Regions from separate parts of the Sedimentibacter sp. MB35-C1 genome, predicted to be linked through region 3. Evidence: riboswitches for the same ligand, from Rfam matches in the RefSeq annotation. Region 3 holds a riboswitch; each other region holds the start of a gene.
The links. A riboswitch is a leader RNA that binds a small molecule or an ion and turns the genes downstream of it on or off. The one in region 3 is predicted to bind cobalamin.
Positions count from the first base shown of each region.

Region 1 (3,284 bases), 740 kb from region 3:
TGTTTTAATATCTGTTATTTGCCCAGTTGGATTATTGGGGTTGCACAAAAATACAATATCTGTATCATTATTTATATGATTTAATATGTTATCCTTTATCTTAAATTCATATTCTTCACCCAGATTGTAATAGTTAATATCTGCACCGACTGCTTTCAATGCGCTCTCATATTCGCTGAAGGCCGGTGCAGTAACAAGGCCTTTTTTGGGCATTAAGAAAAAAGCAATACGATATATGGCTTCTGCTGCTCCATTTGACGCAAAAATAAAGCTGGTCGGGACTTTTTCGACTGATGCAATACTTCGGATTAATTCTGAAGAATTGATGTCCGGATACCTGTTAGAATATTCAATTGAATTTATACAGGCGGATTTAACCGAATCGGGTATACCCAAAGGATTTATGTTTGATGAAAAATCCAATATTTCATTTATCCCGCTACCGTTTTTTTCGGCCGCCGTATATATGTCGGCGCCATGTATTTCTATACTCATAGTATTCTCCTATTTTATAAGCTTGTAACAAAGTAGTAAAGCAATGAACCTGTTGCCAACGTCAGCATAGATGCTGCGTACATAAGCCTATTAGCCCTTTTAATATCTTCTATTTCTATTTTTCTTATGTCATCTCCTATTGTCGGCTTGCTGACAAGCGCGCCTCCGTAATAGCTGTCTCCTCCAAGCATTATGTCCAGAGCTCCGGCGCACACTGATTCCGTATGTGCTGAGTTTGGGCTCTTGTGATTGTACCTATCTCGCAAATAGATTCTGAGGGCATTTTTGTAATCCATGCCTGTAATAAATGCCACAGCGATCATAATAAGCGCTGAAATCCTTGAGGGAATGAAATTTGCAACATCATCAGCTATGGCTGAAACCCTGCCTATATTTATATATTTTTCATTTTTGTATCCAACCATTGAATCTAAAGTATTGACTGCCTTGTACATAAATCCCAGAGGAGCTCCTCCAATCATTATGTAAAGCATTGGAGCAATAACCCCGTCAGATGCATTTTCTGCAACAGTTTCCACAGCCGCTTTTGCAACAGATACTTCATTAAGCTTTTCCACGTCCCTGCCCACAATAAAAGATAAATAATTACGAGCTTCAGCTAAATCATTTCTTTTCAGTGATTTATAAACCTTCATACTTTCATCCTTCAAACTTTTTGTTGCAAGTATGTAGTAGCACATTAATCCTTCAATAATTAATGCAAGCATAAAACTAACCTTTGATGCAAAATATAAAATTACATATGGAATTACAAATGAAGTAAAAACAACCGAAAACCATAATATCGCTCCTGCCGCTGTTTCTTCCTTTGAATTTTTGCAGCATTTTCTCAGCTTGTCCTCAACAAAGCAAATCATATTCCCTATGAGTCTTATAGGATGAAACCATCCTTGAGGATCTCCGATAATCAAATCAAGCACATATCCGATGATGAGTGAATTCATATTATTCCTTTCTGACATACCTTATTTGGACAAACAAAAAACCCTCCTGAACGGAAGGCGGTTACACACATATTTCAGACAGTCCTCCCGACAATCCATAAAAAACTAATTTGGCAGGTTTCCTGACTTTCGGATCATTTAACGCTCGCCTTCCCATTTTCACAGTGGCAATGAGCCTTATCACCTTTCACAGTAGCGGGGGCTGTAACAGCTTTTACTGTTTTCCCTATTAAAACAAAAGTTACCAACAAAGTACATTTTCATTTATTTATGAAATAATTATAAATCAACAGGATTTAAATGTCAATGAAAGAGATAGCTTCTTACTTTTATGTATTCATTAAACCTGTCAAATACTTGTTTTAACAATTCCTTAGGAATTTTCGAAAACTCTTCACCAATTGATATTTCGAATTTTGATGTTTTTTCATCTATTTTTTTAATACCTCCGGCTATTGAAACATCAAATTCGCTAAATATTTTTGAAACTATTTTCTCCAGTTGATCACTGCTGAAATCAGCATGCACATGAAACATATTAGTCATCGGTATTTCAGGTGTCGTACGAACAGATGGCAAATCATTGAAATACTTTGCCAGTTCTATAGCTTCTTCATGAAATTTACTCATCATATCTTTTCTTTTTTCATAATAATAATCAGCAGCAATGATATACGGATAGAGACTTATTAAATCCCCTCCATGCCTGCGTTTCCAGATTTTAGCTTTGTTAATAAACTCTTTTTCCCCAGCTAAAACAGCTCCTGCAACAGCACCTATACCCTTGTAAAAGGAAATATACACGCTGTCAAAATACGCTGATATTTCAGCCGGAGATTTTTCATAGTATGGAAGCGATTCAAATAATCTGGCACCGTCAAGATGGATGTACATATTTTTAGACCTTGCGTATTCTATAATTTCTTCCAATTCATTAAGAGCCGGCAGATATCCTCCTATTTCTCTCTGAGGTAGTTCAATTAACAAAGTCCCAACATTCTCCTTAACAGACATTAAATCTTTTATGGTAAACAGTCGGTTTGTTTCACCCAAAAGAACAGTTTCCAAACCATGCAAAATCTTTATTGCATCTTGCTCATGCAATTCCAAATGTGAGAGAGGATGATATGCAACTTTCTTGTTGTTTTTATCGTCTGCGTAGATCCTAAGAGCAATCTGTTGTGCCATCGTACCGCTTGGCATAAAAACAGCTGATTCTTTTCCAAGTATTCCAGCAAATTTCTTTTCAAATTCTTCAATAATTTCGCCTTTGCCGTATAAATCGGCAAACCTATCTTCTTGTATACTGTTTAAGGCTTCCTTTAATATATCGATACTTCTTGGACCGTTACCTTGGAATTTATACTTTGCAGCCTTATATTGATCAGTTAACTTCATAATTCACCTCTTAAAATGTTATTGTTACAATGCTTTCTAACAAGCATTTATTTTTATTATACCGCTAAATGATAATGTTTGCCACAATTATTATATATCATCGTTTTTGTAGCAAACAATAAAAATCAAAGTTTCAAATACTCTGTATCTAAAACTTTGATTTTTATTTTAAATATTATCTCTTAGAAAATTTAGGACCTGTTTTTGCATCAACCATGGTTTCTTGGATATACGCTATTGTTTCTTCTAATTTTTTTGTTTCCCATTCATTTAACTTTACAGGTATCTGCTTCAAAACACCTTCACGCCCTATAATACATGGCATGCTCAGCGCCACATCTTTGTCATGACCGTATTGACCACGCAATGTAGTTGATGCAGGGTAAATACTTTTTTCGTCTAACAGCACTGCCCTTGCCATTGTAA
Region 1 covers NZ_CP133188.1:1,900,263-1,903,546, reverse strand. Annotated here, with positions in the region: gene cobD (threonine-phosphate decarboxylase CobD) at 1-495, opposite strand, end outside; gene cbiB (adenosylcobinamide-phosphate synthase CbiB) at 510-1,460, opposite strand; cobalamin riboswitch at 1,555-1,724, opposite strand; gene RBQ61_RS09005 (low specificity L-threonine aldolase) at 1,764-2,858, opposite strand; gene RBQ61_RS09000 (L-lactate dehydrogenase) at 3,034-3,284, opposite strand, start outside.
Region 1: linked by a shared signal. The riboswitch ahead of cbiB (adenosylcobinamide-phosphate synthase CbiB) and the one ahead of RBQ61_RS05305 (ABC transporter substrate-binding protein) in region 3 are both predicted to bind cobalamin.

Region 2 (3,284 bases), 1.8 Mb from region 3:
ATAGTAATTTCCATCTACCAGCATATACTCGTAATACGGACTGCTCCAAATTACAGAAGCAGTCATAGTACCGCTTGCAACTGTCAACTCTGCCGGAGATTCGATCTTCACTCTGCCCGACCCTCCAGAGAGAGTTGCTTCCACAGTGTACCTGCCGTCTGCCGGAAAATCCGCAGCAATTGCTTTAACCGGCAATATTGCTATTAATAAAAGAATAACCAAAGCTATAATTTTTTTCATCTCATATTTCATTTTACTATAAACAAAACCTAGTGCATTTTTTGCATACATTATTCCACTGTCACAGCTTCTTCTGGTATCATTGAGGATTGAAATACCAGAACCCTATCATACCATGCTTCTTTATTTATACTCCATGCAGCGCAGTTAATATCCTGGTTAAGTGCTACCACCGGTACTTCATATGTGTACTTACCTTCACTGTCCTCTACATAATAAATACATTTATCATCAGTATCGGCAAGTGCCTCTTCACCGGTACCCATGTATAATTTCTCATAACCCGTTCCACTGAGAGTAATTACTGCTGACATTTCACCCTTTGCTACAGTTAGTTGTGCATCAATTATGCGAAACATACTGGAACTGGAAGAAACTTCAATCTGATACGTGCCGTCCTTAATCTGGTCACCCTGTAATGTTTGAGCTTTTTCGGCTTCTTCTAAGTCATCCGTATCTTCAGCAGGCACATTTTCCTCATTAGTACTTTGATCTATGGCTTCACCCAAATGCTTAACAATCATATTCTGAACACCTGTGTACTCACCCATACCTTTAAGCACAGTCTCAACCTCATATCCTTCTGCTTCAAATGCGCTTTTCCATGAATCTTCTTCATCACCTGCCATATCATTGTTAGCATGATCTCCTGCAACAATCATAAATGGTAGCAAGACAACCTTGTTTGCTCCAGATTCTTTAACAAGAGCAATAACATCATCTAAAGATGGAGTTGCTTCCACTGTGCCCATAAAATAATTATCATGACCTGCATCGGTAATGTATTGTTGAACCTTTGAATATACAGCATTTGACTCATGTTCTGTTCCGTGACCCATGAACACAATTGCAGTTCCCTCTGTGTCATATGATTTTGTCTCTTCAGTTATAACTGAGACAATTTCTTTAAAATCTTCATCTGAGGCAAGCAATTGTTTGCCAACCTTAAAGCTTTCAAATTTGTCCTTATATGCTGATACTTCGTTGATAATATCATCATACTCAAAACCGTTCATAACATGTGTAGGCTGTATTACAACCTCTTTTACACCATCTGCTACCAAACGATCCATTGCTTCTGTTACATTGTCAATTTCTAAACCGTCGCGATCTTTAAGCTTGTCAATGATAATCTGACTTGTAAATGCACGTCGAACCTCATATTCAGGATAAGCTTCTTGCAACGCTTTCTCAACGCCTCCAATGGATAAGTCACGGTTGTCATTGTAGCTTGTACCAAAACTTACTGCCAGTATAACTTTGGACGGGGAATCTTCTGATAGATTTTCAACTGGAGGGTTTTCAGCCAGAGGATTTTCGTCTGCAGCATTTGTTGAATTTGAACATCCTGTTGCCATTATTAGCAATAACGACAGTGCCAGTATAAGCGTAAATAATTTTTTAATTTGTTTCTTCATTATTAATACTCCTTTTTAATTGTTTTTATATATTGCTTTATGTCATATCCGGTGGATTTTAGAAAAATCCGCCGGCGTTAATAAGACCGAAACTAAAAAACGTCTGCGATTAACTCGCAGACGTAAATAAAACGTGAGACTATAACATATTCATACAAAATGAAATATGTTTGTATTGCATCCATAGCCATGGTAGTCCGCAGGGCTGTACGCACTGCACTGTAAGTGCAGCAAGGAAACCGGCAAGTATTCTGGCTTATCACCCTGCGTTTACATAGAACGCTATCTTTGACACCTTCCCGGAATAATTTCCAGTGGTATTAGTCAAAGCATCAGTGAATTACAGCAACGGTCTTGCGTGGGATTTGCACCCAACTTCCATAACCTGATTCCTATATTCAATTTAAATCAGTATAGCACCATAAGAAACACTTTGTCAATAATATTTAGTCATTGCATTGGTGCTTTTTCATAATGTGTTTACGCTTTTTCCGGTTCTTCGTAGGTTTCTCCGAAGGTTTCTATCGTTACTTTTTTTAATCTCACATCTTCCATAGGTTTATCTCTGTAATCAGTCTTTGAATTTGCAAGTTTATCTACTATGTCCATTCCTTCCGTAACTTTGCCAAATCCAGCATATTGTCCGTCTAGATGTGGTGATTTTTTATGCATAATAAAAAACTGAGAACCTGCAGAGTTGGGAGCCATAGCTCTTGCCATTGATAAAACACCTTCAGTGTGTTTTAAATCATTCTTAAAACCATTGGATGTAAATTCACCTTTGATTGAATATCCAGGACCTCCTGTACCATTTCCTGTTGGGCATCCTCCTTGAATCATAAACCCTTTAATTACTCTGTGAAATGTTAAGCCGTCATAAAAATTTTTATTGATCAATGATATAAAGTTCTTCACAGTATTAGGAGCAATTTCGGGATAAAGCTCTGCCTTTACTGTATCGCCGTTTTCAAATTCAAATGTTACTACCGGTAATTTCATATATCCTCCATTTATTATGTTATTATTTACTATACTTTACACTATCATGCAGAATTATTCAAGACGTAATTGCTGCAATGATGTTGATAAAATAATAAAATTTGCATATTCTTTCTGAATATTTTAATTTTAAGGTTGTAACAACATCTATACACCGGAATATATTAAAGTAAAGTTATAGTAAATATGAGGAGGTTATATAAGCATGAAATGCTCAGATAGAAACAACGTTCTAGGTACCGGCGGAGTAGCTGAAAGATGCTGCACCGGCCAGTCAGGTTGTGATTGGGACGGAACCCTGAGAAACGTAGTAACAGAGCCAATATATGTTCAAAAAGTATACGATGCAGTACTATTTAATTTACAAGGGCTTAAAACTGCTCCCGATACTTGCTTTGAGCCAAGATTAGGATGCGGAACAAATGTAATAAGAATATCAGAAATAAGATGCAGAAAATTCTTCAATCCCGAAAACATTAATGACGAATGCAATATGAAAATTAATCCTATTACAACTTTATCAGGTGGTCAATTTGTTAAGAAAGAAGATGGCTGCGATTATAAGGTTATAGGTCCTGATGGTACATTAAGTCAAAAATTAATTTGGGCAGACACTCAGTTCTGTGA
Region 2 covers NZ_CP133188.1:3,021,295-3,024,578, forward strand. Annotated here, with positions in the region: gene RBQ61_RS14700 (hypothetical protein) at 1-291, opposite strand, end outside; gene RBQ61_RS14705 (sirohydrochlorin cobaltochelatase) at 291-1,658, opposite strand; cobalamin riboswitch at 1,882-2,086, opposite strand; gene RBQ61_RS14710 (peptidylprolyl isomerase) at 2,139-2,657, opposite strand; gene RBQ61_RS14715 (hypothetical protein) at 2,863-3,284, shown strand, end outside.
Region 2: linked by a shared signal. The riboswitch ahead of RBQ61_RS14705 (sirohydrochlorin cobaltochelatase) and the one ahead of RBQ61_RS05305 (ABC transporter substrate-binding protein) in region 3 are both predicted to bind cobalamin.

Region 3 (3,284 bases):
ATGAAGGCGAGAATGGCTCTTGGAAGCCTGAGATCCCATACTATTGATACGAATACATCTGGTATGCTTGAGGGCAGCTCTGTTGAAAACAGCTTGTTTGAAACTATTGCCGCAATATCCCCCGGCGGCACATATATGCTTCCTAAAGCCACTCCAATCAGCAATACTAATACACCTAATAAATAATAAACTATTACTTTTATACTTATTTTCATTTTTTATAAACTTCCGGATATATTGCTACGGACATTTGTTCCATTGCTTTAATTATATTTTGATTCGACAATGAGCTGAAATTATTGTCAATATAGTAAACATCATCATTTTTCACAGCAGTTATATTTTCCCACCCGGTGCGGTTTTTAATTTCATCAACAGCATTTTCTATATAGTTTACATTTGTGAGTATTATGTCGGGATTGGAGGCTACTATTACTTCATCTGATATAGAGACCCATTTTTCCTGATCTTTCAGAATGTTTTCAGCTCCCAGCAATTCAATCATTTCATTTAAGAACACGCCGCTGCCGAAACTGTATAAATCGGGCGCTGCAGCAATTTCAAAGTATACCTTTTTTTTGTTTTCAATAGTTGTACTAATTTTTTCGAATCTAGATATTTCAGTTTTCATGTTGTCTACAATATCTCTGCCCTTATCACCGGCTTGAAGAGAGTCGGCTATAAAGATTATGTCTTTGTAGATTCCTTCTATACTGTCGCTTGACGGTATGTATGCAACGGTTATCCCAAGATCTTTAATAGGTTTAAATGGGTCATTTCCGTCACTCATGCTCATCCCTGTAGCATAAATTATGTCAGGCTCCAGTGCTACAAGCTGCTCAACGTCCGGGTTCATAATGTCAAAGAAAGGCACATCATCAGGAATTCCGGCTATATCTTCTGAATACTTGTCAACTGCAACAAGCTTATCTCCATACCCTAAAGCCACTATCATTTCTGTGTTAGCAGGTGATATGGATATTATTCTATCAATTTCCGAAGGTATGTTTATCTTGTTTCCTGCCCTGTCTTCAGAAATAAGCTGAGCATTTTGAACTGAATTTTCATCAGACGGTTCTTTAGGTTGTGACTGCTCATTTGTGCATGCTGACAGAGACAATACAATAATCAATGCTAAAATAGGTAAATATAGTCTTTTTTTCATGATTCTCCTCCAATTAAACAATTCGTACAACAGTATTTTCTGCTTGATTATATAAGTTTGCGGACATAAAAAAACGCCTCGACAAATTAACCGAAACGTAAAATCCACAATGCTTTAAATATGTTCAAATTATTATTCAGCCAGTGCTCTTTTTTCCTGAAGAACATGACATCTGCGGTATTTACGCAAATAATATCGGCAGGTTTTCCGACTCAGAGGTCACAACAATTTTTAGCCTTCCCGGATATCCAGTGGCTGGCTGAACCTTAAAAATTGCTCTCTCATTACGGCAGCAGGACTGTTTAGGACTTTAACCTAATTCCCTATTATCGCAAGGCGCACCAATATTATGGTTTTTCAATTAATTTAAGTATAGTATATTACATTTTAATTGTCAATAAATACGGCCCGTTTTCTGACCTATAATTTATTGACAATGATTAATGCATAATATATAATTGATTCAAACCGAATATTATGTTGTGGTAACTTATGTTTTAAAAGGGAAAACAGTAAAAGCTGTTACAGCCCCCGCTACTGTGAAAGGTGATAATGCTTGATGCCACTGTGCTTATGCATGGGAAGGTGTGTGTTAGATGATCCGAAAGTCAGGAGACCTGCCAGAATATATATTTGTAGATTTTCGGGAGGATAATCTAAAATAAGAACATATTTGATAGTATGGTCATTCAATTGTTATTTAGAACTTCCGTGAACACGGAAGTTTTTTTATACTTTCAAAATATGTTAATGAGGTGCGTATGGAAAAGTATATGGTTGTAAACGGAAAAAAGTTAAGATGTGGTTTTACCACAGGAACATGTGCTACAGCTGCGGCAACTGCCGGAGCATTGATGATATTTACAGGCGAAACTGTAGATAAGGTGTCGGTTAGGCTTCCAAGAGGAGAAATATTAATTATTGATATTAAGACTCCTGTTTTTAGCGTACATGGAGTTAGATGTTGTGTTAAAAAGGATAGCGGAGATGACCCTGATTCCACAGATGGTATTTTAATTTATGCCGATGTTAGTTTGGATGATTCGGGAAAAATAAATATCGTGGGAGGAAAGGGTGTTGGAAAAGTAACTCAGAAAGGTCTGGATTGTTCTGTTGGAGAACCTGCTATTAATTCTGTTCCCAGAAAAATGATAACTGAAAATGTTCAGAGAATTTGCAGTCAATATGGGTATAGCGGCGGAGTTAATATAGTGATATCTGTTCCCGAAGGGGAAGAGGTTGCAAAAAAGACGTTTAATCCGCAGCTTGGAATTGTAGGAGGTATTTCTATAATAGGGACGACGGGTATAGTGGAACCTATGAGTGAAAAAGCTCTTATTGACAGTCTTAAGATTGAAATGCAGGTAATAAGAGAAAGAGGATACAATACGCTTTTGGCGTTTCCCGGAAACTATGCGGAAAACTTTATAGACAAAACCTTGGGAATAAAAGGTGAAAACAGTCTTAAATTCAGCAATTATCTTGGAGAGGTGCTGGATTATGCCTTGGAGCTCGACTATAAGGAAATACTTATAGTAGGACATATAGGCAAATTGGTTAAAGTAGCCGGAGGTATGATGAATACACATTCCAACACCGGTGATTTTAGAATGGAAATGCTAGGCTGCTATGCTGGTTTATACGGTGCGGGAAGTAACGTTATATCTCAGATTTTATCAAGCGTTACTACTGAGCAGGCAATAGATATATTAAAAAAGGAAAAATTAGATAAAAAAGTAATTAAAAAAATATATGAAAGAGCCCTTTATTATATAAACAGGAGAGTTGGAGATAGAATTAACATTAAGCTCATAATGTATTCAAATAAGCACGGGCTATTAAATTGGTAGGAGAAAAGTATGGTAAATTTTGTAGGGGCAGGACCCGGAGCGGCAGATTTAATAACATTAAGAGGGCACAAACTTTTATCTGAAGCAGATGTTATTATATATGCAGGGTCTCTTGTAAACAAAGAATTGTTAAAGTATGCAAAGGAAGGGGCAGAAATCCACAACAGCGCTCATATGACTCTTGAAGAGGTAATTGAGGTTGTGAAAAAGGCGGAAAAGGAAAACAAAAGCACGGTTAGGCTTCATACCGGTGATTCAAGTATTTACGG
Region 3 covers NZ_CP133188.1:1,159,466-1,162,749, forward strand. Annotated here, with positions in the region: gene RBQ61_RS05300 (iron ABC transporter permease) at 1-215, opposite strand, end outside; gene RBQ61_RS05305 (ABC transporter substrate-binding protein) at 212-1,165, opposite strand; cobalamin riboswitch at 1,345-1,526, opposite strand; cobalamin riboswitch at 1,632-1,805, shown strand; gene cbiD (cobalt-precorrin-5B (C(1))-methyltransferase CbiD) at 1,927-3,015, shown strand; gene cobM (precorrin-4 C(11)-methyltransferase) at 3,025-3,284, shown strand, end outside.